Immundisolibacter sp.: one gene and its partner. The protein of the gene in region 1 interacts with the protein of each later gene in a pairwise test. Links are inferred from orthologs where the notes say so. Each region holds a gene or a part of one and is shown in the gene's direction. Other genes may lie near its edges.

Evidence for each region.
Region 2: the proteins of minD (region 1) and H5U26_RS11680 interact in binary tests that used the Bacillus subtilis proteins (3 or more experiments, as listed by UniProt). The link is inferred for Immundisolibacter sp. from one-to-one orthologs.

Annotation. Positions count from the first base shown.
Region 1 is NZ_JACIZD010000017.1:24,812-34,252, forward strand. The notes cover bases 2,207-5,019. They hold minD (septum site-determining protein MinD), read left to right. Parts: upstream 2,207-3,114; coding sequence 3,115-3,924; downstream 3,925-5,019. Other genes in these bases: minC (septum site-determining protein MinC), read left to right, coding at 2,207-2,925; minE (cell division topological specificity factor MinE), read left to right, coding at 3,921-4,196; H5U26_RS13310 (arylesterase), read right to left, coding at 4,221-4,850; H5U26_RS13315 (ABC transporter ATP-binding protein), read left to right, coding at 4,858-5,019. Also shown: H5U26_RS13285 (adenosylmethionine--8-amino-7-oxononanoate transaminase), read left to right, coding at 1-399; pgi (glucose-6-phosphate isomerase), read left to right, coding at 477-2,066; more of minC, read left to right, coding at 2,179-2,206; more of H5U26_RS13315, read left to right, coding at 5,020-5,523; H5U26_RS13320 (FtsX-like permease family protein), read left to right, coding at 5,516-8,002; H5U26_RS13325 (sigma-54 dependent transcriptional regulator), read right to left, coding at 8,064-9,209; H5U26_RS13330 (alpha/beta hydrolase), read right to left, coding at 9,206-9,441. UniProt on the Bacillus subtilis protein: ATPase required for the correct placement of the division site. Cell division inhibitors MinC and MinD act in concert to form an inhibitor capable of blocking formation of the polar Z ring septums.
Region 2 is NZ_JACIZD010000012.1:754-10,381, forward strand. What follows is about bases 4,787-7,786. They hold H5U26_RS11680 (polysaccharide biosynthesis tyrosine autokinase), read left to right. Parts: upstream 4,787-5,848; coding sequence 5,849-6,724; downstream 6,725-7,786. Other genes in these bases: epsF (chain length determinant protein EpsF), read left to right, coding at 4,787-5,852; xrtB (exosortase B), read left to right, coding at 6,730-7,611; H5U26_RS11690 (nucleotidyltransferase domain-containing protein), read left to right, coding at 7,616-7,786. Outside these bases: H5U26_RS11655 (EpsD family peptidyl-prolyl cis-trans isomerase), read left to right, coding at 1-905; H5U26_RS11660 (undecaprenyl-phosphate glucose phosphotransferase), read left to right, coding at 950-2,440; XrtB/PEP-CTERM-associated polysaccharide biosynthesis outer membrane protein EpsL, read left to right, coding at 2,490-3,653; H5U26_RS11670 (polysaccharide biosynthesis/export family protein), read left to right, coding at 3,709-4,485; more of epsF, read left to right, coding at 4,497-4,786; more of H5U26_RS11690, read left to right, coding at 7,787-7,927; epsI (exosortase-associated protein EpsI, B-type), read left to right, coding at 8,058-8,738; gmd (GDP-mannose 4,6-dehydratase), read left to right, coding at 8,811-9,628. UniProt on the Bacillus subtilis protein: May be involved in the regulation of capsular polysaccharide biosynthesis. Autophosphorylates in vitro. Phosphorylates and activates in vitro two UDP-glucose dehydrogenases, YwqF and TuaD, as well as the DNA-binding proteins Ssb and SsbB.

The DNA of each region.
Region 1 (9,441 bases):
TCGCACAGCTACAGCGGCAATCCGCTCGGCTGCGCGGCGGCGCTGGCCACGCTGGACATCTTCGCCAGCGAACCGGTGCTCGAGCGCAACCGCGCGTTGGCGGCGGCCATGGCGCGCGAGACGGCGCATCTGGTGGACCATCCGCACGTAGCCGAAGTGCGCCAGACCGGCATGATCCTGGCCATCGAGCTGGTGCAGGACAAGGCCAGCCGCCGGCCGTATCCGTGGCAGGAACGCCGCGGCCTGCGCGTCTATCAGCATGGCCTGAGCGAGGGCGTGCTGCTGCGGCCGCTCGGCAACGTCGTCTACTTCATGCCGCCATACGTCATCACCGAGGACGAAATCGTCCTGCTGGCGCGGGTGGCCTGCGCCGGCATCGATCTTGCTGTTCGGCAGTAGTCGATGGCAGGCCGCCACACGCTGGCAATCCGGCCGCGCTAAAACACCCCGCACCCAATCGTTCACCGGGATTCGCCATGACACACGCCCAATTCTCATCCGCCTGGCAGACCGTTGCCGCCGCCCAAATCCGCCTGGCGGGCTGCCGCATGACCGAGCTGTTCGCCGCCGATCCGCAGCGCGTGGCGCGCTACACGCTGGGCGTGGCCGGCCTGCACGTGGATCTGTCCAAGCATCTGCTGGACGATGCTGCCCTGGCCGCGCTGCTGGCGCTGGCGGAGGCGGCCGAATTGCCGCGCTGGCGCACGGCGCTGTTTGCCGGTGAGCCGATCAACAACAGCGAGGGCCGCCCGGCCCTGCACACGGCCCTGCGCGATGCCTCGCCGGAACCGATTGTGGTCGACGGACAGGACATCAAGCCCGGCGTGGCCGCCATGCACCGGCAGATCGCGGATCTGGCCGACGCGGTGCGCAGCGGGCGGCGCGTCGGCGCCAGCGGCCAGCGTTTCACGCAGGTGGTGAACCTGGGTATCGGCGGCTCGTATTGGGGTCCGGCGCTGGCGCTGGAAGCCCTGCATGAACTCGCCACGCCGGACATGCGCATCGATTTCGTCTCCAACGTCGACCCGGCGCCGCTCAAGCGCGTGCTGGCGCAATGCGAGCCGGAACGCACGCTGTTTCTGGTGTCCTCCAAGAGCTTTGGCACCACCGAGACGCTCTACAACTATCAGACGGCGCGCGCCTTCATGGCCGGGCAGCTGGCCGAGGGGGTCGACCGCCATTTCATCGCCGTCACCGCCAATTCGGACAAGGCGCGGGCGTTGGGATTTGCGCAGGATGCGATCGTCACCTTTCCCGAGTGGGTCGGCGGGCGCTATTCGCTGTGGTCGGCGATCGGCCTGCCGGCGGCCATCGGCTTGGGCGCGGACCGCTTCGCGCAGCTGCTCGAAGGCGCCGCGGCCATGGACCGGCACTTCCTGACCGCCCCGCCGGCGCACAACCTGCCGCTGCTGCTGGGCCTGCTGGACGTCTGGTACGCCAGTTTCTGGGGCTTTGGCAGCCGCGCGCTGTTGCCCTATGACCAGGGGCTGCGCCTGTTGCCGACCTACGTGCAGCAGCTGGCGATGGAAAGCGACGGCAAGGGCGTGGACCGCGACGGCCAGCCGCTCGACTATCCCACCTGTCCGGTCGTCTGGGGTGGCAACGGCAACGACGGCGAGCACACCTTCTACCAGTTGCTGCACCAGGGTCCGGCCACCATTCCGGCCGAATTCGTGGTGTGCACCCGGCCCGATGCGGACCTGCCCGGCCACCGCCGGCGGCTGGTCGCACAGTGCCTGGCGCAGGCCGAAGCGCTGCTCACCGGCTTTGATGCACCTGACAAGCCGCATGCCCGCTGCCCCGGCAACCGGCCGAGCACAATGTTCCTGCTGCCGGACATGACGCCGCAGCTGCTGGGCGCGCTGCTGGCCTGCCACGAGCACCGCACCTTCACCAGTGGAGTGCTGTGGCGGGTCAATCCGTTCGATCAGTTCGGCGTGGAGCTGGGCAAGCGCCTGGCCGGCACACTGGAGCGGGAGCTGGGCGGGCAGGGCGTGCCCGGCGCCGCGCACGATGCTTCCACCGCCGCGCTGCTGGACAGCGCCCGCGGCCGGCTCGGCAGCTAGCCGGTTGCCGGCCGCGCTGGCGGGTTGTTGGCGCGAGGCGCCCGCCGCGGCCGCTGCTTCTGCTAAGGTAGCCGGGCCGTCGACACGCGGCGCATTCCAACCCGATTTTTCAATGGCCGCGAGTCCACCGTTCCGACTCAAGGGCAGCCTGGTGACGCTGTCCATACTGAAGCCGCTGAGCACCGATTTGTCCGCAATCGACGCCGGCCTGGCCGCCAAGGTGGCGCAGGCGCCGGCGCTGTTCGACCGCGCGCCGCTGTTGCTGGACCTGGCCGATCTGGCCGAGCCGCAGGCCCTGGACCTGGCCGGTCTGCGCGCGCTGGTGGCACGGCTGGGCTTCGTGCCGGTCGCGGTGCGCGGCGGCGGCGACACGGTGGCCAGTGCCGCCGCGGCACTGGGCCTTGGCGTGCTGGGCGAAGGTCGCCTGCCGCCGGACGCCGAGCCGGCACCACCACCGGCCCAGGAAGAACCGCCGCCACCATCCGCCACCGCGAACGCTGCAGCCGGGCCGGACGCGGCAGCCCCGATCGCCCCCGCGCCGACGCGGCTCATCACCCAGACCGTGCGCTCGGGACAGCAGGTGTACTCGCGCGGTGACCTGATCGTGCTGGCCGGCGTCAGCCCCGGCGCGGAGCTGCTGGCCGACGGCCACATTCATGTTTACGGCCCGCTGCGTGGGCGGGCGCTGGCGGGGCTTCGCGGCAACACGCAGGCGCGCATCTACTGCCGCGCGCTGGAGGCCGAGCTGATCGCCGTCGCTGGCTGTTTTCAGGTGGCCGAGGACATTGACCCGGCCCTGCGCGGGCGCCCGGCGCAGGTGTTCCTCGATGGCGAGGATCTGGTCACCGCGCCCTTGTAAGGGAAACGTTGATTTATTCAGCGTTTCCCGCAGCGCAGGGACGCGCTGCCAAGATCAGTGGCTGTAAGCTGCTGATCTTGTGAGCCATCGGAAAACCACGCTTTTCCGATGGCGGGCGCTGAGAAATCCAGGATGGATTTATTCAGCGCTTCCCAAGGGCGCAACGCTAGGCATACAGAGGATAAAAACTTGGCACGCATCATCGTCACCACCTCCGGCAAGGGAGGGGTCGGCAAGACCACCACCAGCGCCGCCTTCGGCACCGGCCTGGCCCTGCGCGGGCACAAGACCGTGGTCATCGACTTCGACGTCGGCCTGCGCAACCTGGACCTCATCATGGGCGTCGAGCGGCGCGTGGTGTATGACTTCGTGAACGTCATCCACGGCGAGGCGCAGCTGAACCAGGCGCTGATCCGCGACAAGCGGGTCGATGGCCTGGCCATCCTGGCCGCCTCGCAGACCCGCGACAAGGACGCCCTGACCCTGGACGGCGTGCAGCGGGTGCTGGACGAGCTGGCCAAGGAGTTCGACTACATCGTCTGCGACTCGCCGGCCGGCATCGAGAAAGGCGCGCACCTGGCCATGTACTTCGCCGACGAGGCGATCGTGGTCACCAATCCGGAGGTGTCCTCGGTGCGTGACTCGGACCGCATCCTGGGCCTGCTGGCCAGCAAGACGCGGGCCGCCGAGCAGGGCGGGCGGGTGCGCGAGCACCTGGTGGTGACGCGCTACTCGCCAAAGCGCGTCGGCAAGGGCGAGATGCTCAGCCTGGACGACGTGGGCGAGATTCTGGGTATACCGCTGCTGGGCGTGATTCCGGAGTCGCCCAGCGTGCTGGCGGCGTCCAACGCCGGCACACCGGTGATCCTGGATCAGACCAGCGACGCCGCGCAGGCGTACGCCGACACCGTGGCGCGTTTCCTGGGCGAGGAGAAACCGCTGCGCTTCATCACCGAGGAGCGCGGCCTGCTGCGGCGCCTTTTCGGAGCACGCGCGTGAGAGTCCTCGATTTCCTGCGCAACGGGCGCAACAAGGGCAGTGCCTCGATGGCCAAGGAACGGCTGCAGATCGTGGTCGCCCACCAGCGGCGCGAAGCCGGCCGGCCGCCGTATTTCGCCAGCCTGCAGCGCGACCTGCTGGAGGTGGTGCGCCGCTATGTGACCGTCGACGACAGCGCGGTCAAGGTGGATGTGGAGCACCTGGGCGACTGCGACATCCTGGAGCTGAACATCACCCTGCCGGACCAGCCGACGGCGGGCGCGCGCGGCTGAGCGCGCCCATCCGGCGCGGGCGGATCAGGGCGCCTTGCCGGCCGGGGTCAGATCCGGCAGGCCGAAGGCGCCCTGCAGCCATTGCGCAACATGGTCTGCGATCGGCCCCTGGGCCGCGGCGGTGGGGTGGATGCCGTCTTCCTGGAACATGGCCGGGTCGGCGGCGACCGGTTCGAGCAGGAAATCCAGCAGCGGGACATCCGCCTCGCGCGCCACTTCGTGGAACAGATCACGGAACTGGCGCGTGTAGATGGGGCCAAAGTTGGGCGGAATCTGCATGCCGATCAGGCCCACCCGCGCGCCGGCCGCCTGCGCGACGTCGACCATGGCGCGCAGGTTGGCAGCGGTGGCGTTCAGCGGCTGACCGCGCAGGGCGTCGTTGGCGCCCAGCTCGATCAGCACCAGCACCGGGCGGTGGCTGTCCAGCAGCGCCGGCAGCCGGGCCAGCCCGCCGGCGCTGGTGTCGCCACTGATGGCGGCATTGACCAGGGTCCACGGCAGCTTTTGTTCGCGCAGCGCAGCGGCCAGCCGGGCCGGCCAGGCGGCGCCGTCCGGCAGTCCGTAGCCGGCGCTCAGGCTGTCGCCCAGCACCAGGATCGATCCGGCCGGCAGGGGCGTGGCCGCCCGCGAGCAGCCGGCCAACAACAGGAGCAAGACGCAGGTGATACGCGCCCAGGGAGTCGCCAAGTGGGTTACCTCGCCGCAGGGGAGGCTGGACATCTTACAGCCCGTCGATCTGGCGATTGCGGACGGTGAACGCTGCGCCATCGTCGGCCCGTCCGGCAGCGGCAAGACCACGCTGCTGGCCTTGCTGGCGGGACTGGACGTGCCCAGCGCCGGGCGCTTGTGGCTGGCCGACGCCGAACTGACGGCCCTGGACGAGGACGCCCGCGCCGCGCTGCGCCGCGAGCAGGTCGGCTTCGTGTTCCAGAACTTCCAGCTGCTGGGCAACCTCACGGCGCTCGACAACGTGGCGCTGCCGCTGGAGCTGCGCGGCCAGCGCGATGCCCGCGAGCGTGCCCGCCGGATGCTGGAGCAGGTCGGCCTGGCCCAGCGGGCGCGACACTATCCACCCACCCTGTCCGGCGGCGAGCAGCAGCGGGTGGCGCTGGCGCGGGCCTTCGTCGGCCAGCCACGGGTGCTGTTCGCCGACGAGCCGACCGGCAGCCTGGACCGTGCCAGCGCGCAAGCGGTGCTGGAACTGATGTTCGACCTGAACCGCGCCGCCGGCACCACGCTGGTGGTGGTCACGCACGACGAGGCGCTGGCCGCGCGCGTCGACCGGCGCCTGACACTCGACGCCGGGCGGCTGACCGAACATGACTGAGCTGGGCACCGCCGGCCGCCTGCTGCGCGGCGAATTGCGCCGGCCCGATCCGCTGCTGCTGGCCATGCTGCTGGCGGTGGCGGTGGGCGTGGCGGCGCTGACCAGCGTCAGCGGTTTTGCGCAGCGCGTGCAGGCGGCCATCGACGCGCGCGCCGCGACCCTGCTCGGCGGCTCGGTGCGGATCGCCGCCCAGCGCGATTTGCGGCCGGTCGCCGCCAGCCTGCCGTCCGCCCTGCGGCCGGCCACGACGGTGCTGGAGCTGCCCACCATGGCGGCGGCCGGCGAGCGCCTGCGCCTGGTGGAGCTCAAGGCCGTGGACGCCGCCTACCCGCTGCTGGGCGAGCTGCTGATCGCCGGTCAGGGGGCGCGGCGCGCGCCGGCGCCCGGCACGGTGTGGGTGGAGCCGGTGTTGCTGGCGCAGCTGGGCATCGAGGTGGGTGATCGGATCGAACTCGGCTACAGCGCGTTTACGGTGGCGGGCGTCATCGCCGACGAACCGGACCGCGTGGCCGGCGCCTTCAGCATCGGTCCGCGGGTGCTGATGAACCTGGACGATCTGCCGGCTACGCGCCTGGTGTCGCCGCAAAGCCGGGTGCGCAGCCGACTGCTCTACGACCCGCCGCCGACGAAGGCTGCTCGCCTGGTGTCGGCGCTCGAGGCCGAACTGCCGCCCCACACAAGCGTCGAAACGGCCGACGAGGGCCTCGACGAGACACGCAACATGACCCGCCAGGCAGCCGATTTTCTGCGCCTGGTGGCCCTGGCCGGCGTCGTGCTGGCGGCGGCGGCGGTGGTGCTGTCGGCGTCCAATCTCACCGAAAAACGCCTGCCGGCGGCGGCGACACTGAAAGCGCTCGGCGCCAGCCGGCGGCTGGTGCTGCTGACCTATGCCGGGCTGGTGGCCGCCGTCGCGTTGCTGGGTGGCTTGTCCGGTGCAGCGGCCGGCAGCGTTCTGGAACGGCTGCTGCCCATCCTGCTCAGCGGCCTGGTGCCCGCCGACCTGCCGCCGGCCGATGTGCGCATGCTGCCGATAGCCGTACTGCTGGCACTGCTGGTGGCGCTGGCCGTGGCCGCGCCGCCGCTGCTGCGCCTGGGCGCGACGCCGCCCGCGGCGGTGCTGCGCGCGCCTGCGCAGGGCGAGGTCGAGCGCGGCTTTGCGCGCACCGAGGGCGCCGGCCTGGTACTGGCCTTGTTGCTGTGCGGCGCCGTCTATGCGTGGCTCAGCGGCAGCGTCCAGCGCGGCCTGCTGGCCATCGGTGTGCTGCTCAGTGCCGCGCTGCTGTTCGGCGTCGGCGCGCGGGTGCTGGCGCGGGCGGCGCGGCGCCTGTCGCATCGCGGGCCGTTTGCCTGGCGCTATGCGGCGGCCGCCTTCGGACGGGCACCGGCCCATACCGTGCTGGCGGTGGCGGCGCTCGGCTTTGGCGTGCTTGCCATCCTGACCCCGGCGCTGGTGCAGACCGACCTGCTGCGCCAGTGGCAGATGCGCGTGCCGCCGGGGGCGCCCAATCGCTTCCTGATCGACGTCCAGCCGGACCAGCGGGACACGGTGGCCCAGCTGCTGGCCACGGGCGGGGCCCGCGACGTCGACCTGCGGCCGATGGTGCGGGCGCGCCTGACCGCCATCGACGGCAAGCCCCCGCCGGCGCCGCAAAACGAACGGGCGCGGCGCTTTCTGGAGCGCGAGAACAACCTCACGTGGCGCGCCGATCCGGAGCCCGGCAATCGCTTGGTGGCCGGCGAATGGTGGAACGCGGCGGCGCCCGAACCGCAAATCTCGCTGGAACAGGAATGGGCGGCGGCGCTGGGCGTGGCCCTGGGCGACACGCTCACGTTCGAGGTCAGCGGTCAGCAGGTGACCGGCACCGTCACCAGCCTGCGCGAGGTCAACTGGGAGAGCCTGCGCAGCAATTTCTTCGTCGTGTTCTCGCCCGGCGCGCTGGACGCCCTGCCGGCGACCTACGTCACCAGCTACCGCATCGATCCGGCCCAGGCCGACGCCCTGCTGCGCACGCTGGTGCAGCGCTTCCCGAACCTGACCGTGATCGACCTGGACGCGATGACTGCCACCCTGCAGGGCCTGGTCGCGCAGTTGTCCCGCGCCACCGGTTTTCTGGCCGGCTTCACGCTGCTGGCGGGCCTGGCCGTGCTGCTGGCGGCGGTGCTGGCCGAGCGAACCCGATTGCTGAGCGAAGCGGCCGTGCTGCGCACGCTGGGCGCCAGCCGCCGCCAGCTGGGCGCGGTCTACAACCTGCGCTTTGCGTTACTGGGCGGCGCGGCGGCCTTGCTGGGCAGCGGCGCGGCAGTGGTGGCGGGTGCCCTGGCGTGCGCCCATTACCTTGAAGTTCCCTACCAGCCGAACGCCGGCGCACTGCTGGGCGCGCTCCTGCTGGCCACGGCGCTGGTGACATTGACCGGCCGCCTGGGCGCGCGCCGCGTGCTGGCCACGCCGCCGGCGCAAAGCCTGCGCGCCGGCCCTTGAGGCGGGCGGCGCGGCTGAACCGGGCTGGGCAGAGTTTGCTGTGGGCCCTGGTTGGTCGCCACTACGTTTCCGGGCGGCGTGACGGCGCGTACGGCAACATGCCCAAACGATGCAGGCGCTCGCGCAGCACGTTGCGGCTGATGCCCAGCGCCTGCGCGGTGCGCACCTGATTGCTGCGATGGTACTCATAGGCGGTGCGGATGACCGTCTGCTCAACCTCGGCGTATAGATCGGGAACGCCCTGTTCAAGCAGTTCGACTATGACCTGCTGCAGATTCGCCCCACCCGCGCTGGCGCCGTGCACGTCGGGCGACTGGGGCCGCTCGGGCAGATAGACGTCTTGGGCGCGGATGGTCGGACCGGGGCACACCAGCAGGGTGTGGTGAAGGACGTTTTCGAGTTCGCGGATGTTGCCCGGCCACGGGTGGCTCAGCAGTCGCTGCATGGCAGGCGGCGAGACGCTGGGGACGCCGTGGCCCAGGCGACCGCCGTACATGGCCAGAAAATGCTCGACCAGCGGCGGGATATCGCCCGGCCGCTCGCGCAGTGGCCGCAGGCGCACGTCGGCGACGCTCAAACGGTAATAGAGATCGGCGCGGAAATGACCCGCCTCGACGGCATGTTTCAGATCCACGTTGGTGGCGGCGATCAGCCGAAAGTCGACCGCCGTCGGCGTGCGCGCGCCAACCGGCACCACCTCGCGCTCCTGCAGCACGCGCAGCAGCTTGACCTGCGCCGCGGCCGGCAGGTCGCCGATTTCGTCCAGAAACAGCGTGCCGCCGTCGGCGGTCTCGAACCAGCCCTCGCGATCCCGGTCGGCGCCGGTGAAGGCGCCTTTGCGGTGTCCGAACAGCTCGGAGTCGAGCAAGGATTCGTTCAGGGCGGCGCAGTTGACGGCCACGAAGGGCGCGTTGCGGCGGCGGCTCAGGGCGTGCACGTGCCGCGCCACCAGCTCCTTGCCGGTGCCGGTCTCGCCGTGGATCAGCACCGTCGCATCACTCGGTGCGACGCGTTCCAGGTACGCCAACAGCTCGCGCGACAGCGGGTCTTCGAACACCAGCGCGCTGGCGCGAATCGAATGGGTCTGTCGCCTCGGCTCGGGCAGGGTCAGCACCGACGGGCGGCCGGCCGCCGCGCCGCCGCTACCGGCATCGCGGGCGGCATGCTCGGCCTGCGTGGGTCGCTGCGCAAAGGATGTGAGTTTCATGACCAGACCATCCTGTCGGGCTGCCCGACGTCGTCGGTCCGTCCTGGCCGAACAGGGCCGGACCTGCGCCCGCCGGATTCCTGCAGAAGCCGGGCCGCCAATTGCTCCGCAAGCGGCCAGTGGCCAAAGCCCGCCGCCACGTTGATGTGACCTGCCGGGCCCAGATTGATGAAGGCGGCCTCCCAATGCCTCGCCAGCTCGGCGGCGCGGGCGGCGCTAAGCCACGGGTCGT
Region 2 (9,628 bases), on another replicon or contig:
GGTGTGGCGGCGGGCAGGATGAGATCGCCGACAAGGCCGGGCAGGCGGTGGCGACGGTAAACGGTGAGGATGTCACCGTGCATCAGCTCAACTACCTCCTGGCGCGTCTGCCAGGTGCTGCCCAGGCGCCGGATCCTGTGGCGCTCAAGCGCCAGGCGGCGGATCAACTGGTGACCCGTCAGCTGCTGCTCGAGCGCGCCCTGGCACAGAAGCTCGACCGCGATCCGGCCGTCATGCTGGCGCTGGAGGAGAGTCGTCAGCAGCTGCTGGCGCAGGCGCACCTGGAGCGCGTCATGGCTCAGGCCGTGCCACCCACCGACGACGAAATTCGCAAGTACTACGACGAGCACCCACTGAAGTACGCGCAGCGCAAGCTGTTCCTGATGCGTCAGGTGGCCACCGACAACACGGTGCCGCGGGAAGAACTCGATGCCTACGGCAAGGGCGAAGTGACCGCCGAGAGCCTGGTCAAGTGGCTGCAGGAGCGCGGCGCCAAGGTGCGCGTGTCGATTCGCACGCTGCCCTCCGAGCAGGTGCCGGAGCCGATTCTGGAGCGCCTGCAGACCCTCAAGCCCGGCCAGGCCATCATGGTCGGTTCGGCCACCGAATCGACCGTCAGCTTCCTGGTCGAGGCGCGCGATGCCCCGATCACCCTGGAACAGGCCAAGGACTCCATCCGCCAGACGCTGCTGAACGAGCGACGCCAGGCGCTGGGCGAACAGGAAGTCAAACACCTGCGTGAACAGGCTGACATCAAATGGCTGGGCGAGTTTGCCGATCAGCCACCGACACCGGCCGAAGGCGCCGTGCCGGCCCCGCAGACGCAGCCAGCGCCGGCCGTGGACTCCGAGCAGGAGGACAACGACGACGACGGCATTGGCCAGGGCCTGAAGGGCTTGCGTTAGGCCGGCACCTGTCGCATGTCATCTGCGCGATACCCCGTCATGTCATGCAATCCCGGTACGGCATTTTGAATTCGGTGGTCGACGACAAGCTGGGTAGCGCGGACCTGGCCCCGATGGCGGCCAGCCAGCACGTGCGCCTCATTCGCACCCCGGAGATCCTCGACCAGCGGGTGGCGCTGGCCGTGTTGGTGCTGCGCCTGCTGGACCCCCTGGTGACAGTGATCATCCTGCTGCTGGGAGCGCGCTGGCTGGGTCTGGACATCACCCTCATCGAACGGGCCGCAGCAACCGCCGCCGCACTGGTGGTGTTTTCGCTGTTTCGCGACGTGGCGCATGGCCAGCCTTGGCGACGCGGCGGCGAGTGGGCGTTGGTCGGCTGCATCATCGGCTCGTGGATGTCGGTGGTCGGCCTGCTGATCATCATGGCCGTAGCCACTGGCGTGACCGAGCACTTTTCGCCGCCGTTGGCGGAACTGTGGCTGTTGGTCACCCCGGTCGTGATGATCCTGTATCACTCCGTGACCCGCGCGCTGCTGCTGTACCTGACCCGTGGCAGCCAGCGCAGTGCCGTGGCAGTGGCGTTTACCAACGTCTCGCTGGCACTGCGTCGCGCGCTGCAGGACGCCGAAGATGGCGGCGTCGATTTCAAGGGCTTCTTCGACGACCGCAGTGCCGCCCGGCTGGGTCTGCCCAGCTCGGATGCGCTGCTGGGTCGTCTGGCGCAGACGGCGGATTTTGTGCGCGAGCACAAGGTCGACCTGGTCTACATCGCCCTGCCCATGCGCGGCGACCCGCGCGTGGAGGCACTGCTCGATGGCCTGCGCGACACCACTGCCTCGGTCTATTTCGTGCCGGACATGCACTTCGTCGACCTGCTGCAGGCGCGGGTCGACCAGGTGGGTGGCATACCGGTCATGGGTGTATGGGAAACGCCGTATTACGGGGTCAACGCCGTAGTCAAGCGGGCCAGCGACATCGTGTTCGCCACCCTGGCGCTGCTGGCTCTGAGCCCCTTGATGATCGCCATCGCCATCGGCGTCAAGCTCGGTTCGCCGGGGCCGGTGCTGTTCAGGCAGCGTCGTTACGGCTTCGGCGGCGAGGAAATCCGCATCTACAAGTTCCGCACCATGACCGTGTGCGAAGACGGACCCAACGTTCCGCAGGCGCGCCGTGACGATGACCGCATCACGCCGCTGGGCCGCGTGCTGCGACGCACGTCCCTGGACGAGCTGCCGCAGTTCATCAACGTCCTGCAGGGCCGCATGAGTGTGGTCGGGCCGCGTCCGCACGCCGTCGCCCACAACGAGCACTACCGGCGCCTGATCTCCGGCTACATGCACCGCCACAAGGTCAAGCCCGGCATCACCGGCTGGGCGCAGGTCAACGGCCTGCGTGGCGAAACCGACACGCTCGACAAGATGCGCTCGCGGGTCGAGTACGACCTCGAATACCTGCGCCGCTGGTCGTTGCGTCTGGACCTGCGCATCATGCTGCGCACGGCGGCCCTGGTGTTCAGGGATGCGCATGCGTATTGAGGTCATGCGCCGAATCGGCGGTCTGACGGGGGGTATCGGAAGCTTGCTGTTGTGTGGTCTGCTGCCGGCGTTGGCGCGGGCGGGCGAGGGCGATTTCCTGACGCCGTTCGCCGGCATCGCGTCGGCCTACGAGGACAACCTGTTTCGCCTGTCCGACGACGTGGACGAAGAACTGGCGCTCGGCGAATCGAGCCGCTCCGACTGGATGCGCACCGCCTTCGCCGGCCTGGGACTGGACTGGCAGCCCGGCCGCCAGCAAGTCACCGCCAGCCTGCAGGCGCTCGACCAGTCCTTTCAGCGCTTCTCGTATCTGGACAACACCGGCTACGACACCCGTGCGCGCTGGAACATGGCCGCCGGCCGCAGCCTGACCGGCACCGTGGATGCGGGCTTCCAGCGCCAGCTTGGCAGCTTCGAAAACTTCCGTGAGCCGGTAAAGGACCCGGTCGATACCGCGCATGGCACGCTCGATCTTGGCTACCTGATCACGCCCGAGATCGAGCTGCGGGCCGGAACCGGCATTCGCACCACCACGCACGGACTCGAGAGTCGTGAGGCGTCCAACTTTCGCGGCAGCCACTGGCTGCTGGGCGTGTCCCGCCGCACGCCGCTCGGAAACCGGCTCGGCTTGCAGTACCGTCGGGAAGATGGCCGTTTTCCGAAGCGGGATGTCGGTCCCTTCAGCCTGACCGACGATGGCTACCTGCAGCAGGAAGGCGTCGTCACCTTCACCTGGCAGGGCGGCTTCACGTCGCTTGACGGGCGCCTGGGCTATTCCTGGCGGCGCTCCAACAACCTTGAATTCCGGGACTATTCAGGTCCTTCCGGTGATCTGAGCGCCCGCTACATGTGGTCACCCAAGCTGATGCTGGACCTGAATGCCTACCGGCGCCTGGAATCGCTGGACGACCTGTTCTCGAGCTCCGTAACCACCACCGGTTTCTCCTTCAGGCCGGTCTGGGCGCCCACCGACCGCATCGTCCTGCGGGCCAACACTGGCTACACCCACCGCCAGTACGAGGATTCCGGCCTGTTTGTGGGCGCCACGCAGCCGAAGGAAAACATCCTGTCCTACGGACTCAGCGCCAGCTACACGCCGCGGACGCTGGTGACGCTCAGCGCCGGTTACAGCCACAGCCAGCGCAGTTCGGACCGTCCCGGCAACGACTATGACGCCAACTCATTCAATTTCTCGGTGCAGGTCAACCTGTAACACGGCGCTGTCACAATCGGCGCCGGCAGACTTGGAAAACTCAGGAAAATCAACGATGAAGCGATGGCTCAGGACAATCAGCGGCATGCTGCTGGCGGTAGCGGCCGGCGGCGCGCTGGCGGCCGATTACCAGATCGGCCCCGGCGACGTGCTGCAGATCACCGTGTTCGAGCACCCGGACCTGGCCGTCAAAAGCCGCGTCGGGCCGGAGGGCAAGGTCAAGGTGCCGCTGGCCGGGGCCGTGACCGTGGCCGGTCTGACCGAGCGCGAGGCCGAGGCGACCATCACCAAGGCCCTGCAGCAGGGCGATTACGTCAGCGACCCGCAAATCAGCGTGCTGGTGGATCAGTACCAGAGCCGCCTGGTATCGGTGCTGGGCTACATCAACCGGCCGGGCCGCTATCCCATGGACCGCCAACTCACGCTGGTGGAGGCCGTGGCACAGGCCGGCGGCGTGGCGCAGAGCGGCAGCGAAAAAGTGGTGCTGGTCACTGCTGATGGCCACCGGCAGGAGATCGACCTGCGCACGACCCTGGCAGACGGCGCCGGCGCCAACCCGGTGCTGCGCGGTGGCGAGGTCATCTACGTACCCAAGGCAGAGATGATCTACGTGTTCGGCGAGGTGCAGCGCCCCGGTGCCTATCCGCTGGATCGCCACATGACCGTGCAGCAGGGTCTGGCACTGGGCGGCAGCATCTCGCCGCGCGGCACCGACCGCGGCATCCGCATCCGTCGCCAGGCGGCCGACGGCACGGTGAGCGAAATCGACGCCGATTTCGACCAGCCGCTGCAGGCCGGTGACATCATCGTCGTTCGCGAACGGCTGTTCTGAGAAGCAGAGCCATGAACATCCAGGATTTTCTGTTGATTTTGTGGGCGCGCCGATACGTGGTGCTCGGCGCCCTGGCCGCCACCGTGCTGGCGGCGCTGGGCGTTACCCTGAAGCTGCCCGACAAGTACGACGCCACCACCGCGCTGCTGATCACCTTTCGCGACCAGCAGGCGCCGATGCTGTCGGTGCAGATGGCGCCAAGCTACATGGCCACCCAGTTCGACATCATTCAGAGTCAGAACGTGGCACTCAAGGTGGTCGACAAGCTCAAGCTGGCGGAACAGGCAACCGCACGCGAGCTGTGGCAGGACGCCACCGACGGCAAGGGCTCCATCCGCCACTGGCTGGCGGACGTCCTGCGCAATGACCTGACCCTGAAGCCGACCCCCGACAGCCGGGTGGTTAACCTTACCTACCGCGGCACGGATCCGCGGTTCGCGGCCGCCCTGGCCAATGCCTTTGCCGACGCGTACATCGAGACCAACCTGGAACTGAGCGTCGATCCGGCCCGCCGCGACAGCGCGTGGCTGGACTCGCAACTGACCGCCCTGCGTCAGCGTCTGGAGGAGGCGCAGGCGCGGCTGTCGGCCTTCCAGCGCGAGCGCGGCATCGTGGCCAGCGACGAGCGGCTGGACATCGAAACCGCCCGCCTGAACGAGCTCAGCTCGCAACTGGTGCAGGCCGAGGGCCTGATGCACGACGCCGAGACCCGCCAGCAGGAACTGACGCGCATCCGCAAGGGCGGCGGCAGCATCGAGAGCCTGCGCGAATTCTCCACCGACAGCTACCTGCAGAGCCTCAAGGTCGACCTGGCCCGGCGCGAGGCCGATCTGGTCCAGTTGCAGAAACAGTACGGCGCCAACCATCCGCAACTGCAGCGCGCCGAGGCCGAGGTGGCCAGCGTGCGCGGGCGGCTGGCCACGGCGCTCGACCGGCTCACGCGCAGCGTCGCCAACGAAGCCGACATCGCCCACAGCCGTGTCGAGGCACTGCGCAAGGAGCTCGACGCCCAGCGCGCCAAGGTGCTCGCCTTCAAGGAGGCGCGCGACCAGATACCGACCCTGGAGCGCGACGTGATGAGCGCACAGGCCGCCTACGACGTGGCCGCCCAGCGCTACAACGAAAGTTTGCTGCAAAGCCGCGTCTCGGATACCAACGTCGCGGTTTTGACACCGGCGGTCGTACCCACCCAGCGCAGCAGTCCCAAGCCAAAGCTGAACCTGGCAATCGGTGTGTTTCTGGGCGGACTGCTGGGCGTGGGCGCGGCCCTGCTGCTGGAACTGCTGATGCCCAAGGTGCGCGGCCCGCGCATGCTGGAGCAGCGCCTGAACCTGCCCGTGCTGGGCGTACTGGAGGGACCGGCATGAAACCGGACACGACCGCCGGACACGAGCCGGCGCCGCCGGCGGCCGATCGCATCGGCGCACTCCTGGTGCAAGAGGGCAAGCTGGCCTCAACGGACCTGACCCGCATCGCTGAGTACCAAAAGCAACATGCCGTGCGCTTTGGTGAGGCTGCGCAGGCGCTGGGTCTGCTCAGCGGAGCCGATCTGGATTCGGCCCTCGCCGAGCAGTTCGGCTACCCATGGAAGCCCGGCAGCGCCGCCACCGACCCCACCCTGTACGCGCTGGCGCAGCCGTTCGGCCATCAGGCGGAGCAGCTGCGCGCCCTGCGCATGCGCCTGAGCCTGGCGGGGGTCGGTCGCGCCGAGGGCCACCCGGCCCTGGCCGTGCTCAGCCCGCAGGACGGCGACGGCCGCAGCACACTGGCCGCCAACCTTGCCGTGTCCTTTGCCGAACTCGGGCTGCGCACACTGCTGGTGGATGCCGACCTGCGCCGGCCCAGCCAGCACACACTGTTTCGATCCGTCGTGGGCGGCGGCGGCCTGTCGGACCTGCTCGCCGGGCGAGGCTGTGCCGCTTTCATCACGCCGCTACCCGGTTTCAGCGGCCTGGCCGTGTTGCCGTCCGGCCCGGTGCCGCCCAATGCCACGGAACTGCTGGCCCGTCCGGCCCTGCAGACCTTCCTGAGCGACGTGGCGGACCGCTTCGATCTGGTGATTCTGGACACCCCGCCGACCGGACCCGGCGGCGATGCGTACTACATCGCCGCCGCGGCCCGCGCCGCACTGCTGGTGGCCCGCCGCAACCACACCAGCCTAACCGGCCTCGACACCCTCACGCAGACCCTGGCCGCCACGGGCATTCCGGTGCTGGGTGTGGTCATGAACCGGGGTTGAACCACATGGCAGCCGTGCATCCCACGTCAATTGCGCATTCCGGACCGCGCTGGCTCGCCGCCTGGCCGGTGCTGCTCGGCCTGGCCGTGCTGTATGGGCCGACCGTGTATGGCCTGGCCACCGGCCTGTGGCAGTCCGAGGATCAGGCCCATGGGCCGCTGATACTGGCCGTGGTGCTGTGGCTGGCATGGTCCTGCCGCGATGCCTTCTCGGCGGCGACGCAACCCCGCCCGCTCGCCGGCTGGCTGTGGCTGCTGCCCGGCCTGTTGCTGTACGCCGTCGGCCGCTCGCAGGACATCCTGATCTTCGAAATCGGCTCGGCCATACCGGTGCTGATCGGCTGCCTGCTGGCGCTGGTGGGCCCGGCTGCGGTGCGGCGCCTGTGGTTTCCGCTGTTTTTTCTGATTTTTCTGATCCCGCTGCCGGGCTTTCTGGTGGACGCCGTCACCGGGCCGCTGAAGCAGCACGCCTCGGCACTGGCCGCGCAGATACTGTTCGCGGCCGGCTATCCCATCGCGCGGGCCGGCGTGGTGCTGCATCTGGGGCCGTACCAACTGCTGGTGGCGGATGCCTGTTCCGGCATGCATTCAATCTATTCGCTGGCCGCCGTCGGCCTGTTCTACCTGTACCTGATGGGCTACAAGAACCGCCTGCGGCTGGGCCTGCTGGTGCTCGCCATCGTGCCGATCGCCTTCCTGGCCAACACGCTGCGCGTGGTGACCCTGGCGCTGATCACCTTCCACATGGGCGATGCCGCCGCCCAGGGTTACCTGCACGGCCTGGCCGGCATCTCGCTGTACCTGTTCGCGCTGGCGATGTTGCTGGCGCTGGACGCGCTGCTGGGTCTGCTGCCCGGACTGCGCGAGCCGCGGCGCGTCAAAGGCTAGCCCCATGCGTCTTAGCCACGCCCAGGTTCGTCGGCTCAAAGACACCGTGCGGCAGTGTTTTGGTGCCGATGCGCGGGTGTGGCTGTTCGGGTCGCGGGTCGACGATGAGCAGCGTGGAGGCGATTACGATGTCTACGTCGAGACCAACCTTGCCGATGCCGCCCTGATCGTGGATCGCAAGCTGGATGCGCTGGTGGCCCTCACGGAAAGTCCGGAATTCGAGGACGAAAAAATCGACCTCGTGGTGCGCCCGGTCAACGCCGGCATCGAGCTACCCATTTACCAGGTCGCCCGCCAAAGTGGGGTGCAGCTATGAGTCTTCACGCAACGTTGCCGGCCGCGCTGGCGAACTGCTGGCCGTTTGGGGCCGGGTCCAGGAATTTGCCCATGCGCAGCCAGCGACCAATCCCTGACACCGGCAGCATCCCCGAATTCCCCCTATCGTCATGACAACAGCCAACCCTAACCTGCGTACCGTACTGATCGGCATCTGCATGCTGGCCGCCGCCGGCCTGGCCTACGCCATGAAGCCGACGCGCATGGTCGCCGGCGCCGACACGTTCCAACTGGAAAGCGCCATCCCGCGCCAGTTCGGCGCCTGGACGGAACAGAAGCAGCAAGTCCAGATCGTCGATCCACGCCAGCAGGAAACCATCGACCGCATCTACAGCCAGGTCCTCATGCGCAGTTACGTGAACGGGGAAGGCGTGCGCGTCATGCTGTCCATCGCCTACGGCGACAACCAGGAAGACGACCTGCAAGTGCACCGGCCGGAAGTCTGCTACCCGGCGCAGGGCGCGCAGCTTCTGAGCACGGTAAACGCCAGCCTGCCGACCCCGTGGGGCGAAATTCCCATCCGCCGGCTCACGACCCAGTTCGGGCCGCGCCACGAACCGGTGACCTACTGGGTCATGGTCGGCGACCGCGCCATCATCGGCAGCCTGCAGGGCAAGCTGGCACAGATGCGCTACGGATTCCGCGGCCAGATACCGGACGGCATGCTGGTGCGGGCCTCGACCATTGACCCCGACGACGAGCGCGCATTCGCCCAGCAGGCACGGTTCCTGCAGGACCTGCTCGCGGCCGTGCCGCCCGAAACCCGCAAGCGCCTGTCCGGCCTGCAATAGGCACGCGGCAGGGCTGCACACCCCCCCACCCCCGGCAATGCCGGAATCGACCGACCAGAAGGCCGCAACACCATGTCAAAAAAAATCGCCCTCATCACCGGCATCACCGGCCAGGACGGCGCCTACCTCGCCGAATTCCTGCTCAAGAAGGGCTACATCGTGCACGGCATCAAGCGCCGCACGTCCCTGTTCAACACCGACCGCATCGACCACCTGTACCAGGACCCGCACGTCGACAACCGCCACTTCGTCCTGCACTACGGGGACATGACTGACTCGTCCAGCCTGGTGCGCATCATCCAGCAGGTGCAGCCGGACGAAATCTACAACCTGGCCGCGCAAAGCCACGTCGCGGTCAGCTTCGAGGAGCCCGAATACACCGCCAACTCCGACGCCATCGGCGTGCTGCGCCTGCTGGAAGCCATCCGCATCCTGGGCCTGGAGAAGAAAACCCGCTTCTACCAGGCCTCCACCTCCGAGCTGTACGGCCTGGTGCAGGAAACACCCCAGAAGGAGACCACCCCCTTCTACCCGCGCAGCCCCTACGCCGTCGCCAAGCTGTACGGCTACTGGATCGTCGTGAACTACCGCGAGGCCTACGGCATGTACGCCTGCAACGGCATCCTGTTCAACCACGAAAGCCCGCTGCGCGGCGAGACCTTCGTCACGCGCAAGATCACCCGCGCCCTGGCGCGCATCAAGCTCGGGCTTCAGGACTGCCTGTACCTAGGCAACCTGGATGCCAAGCGCGACTGGGGCCACGCCCGCGACTACGTGGAAATGCAGTGGCTCATGTTGCAGCAGCAGCAGGCGGAGGATTTCGTCATCGCCACCGGCGTGCAATACAGCGTGCGCGACTTCGTCAACGCCGCCGCCGGCGAACTGGGCAT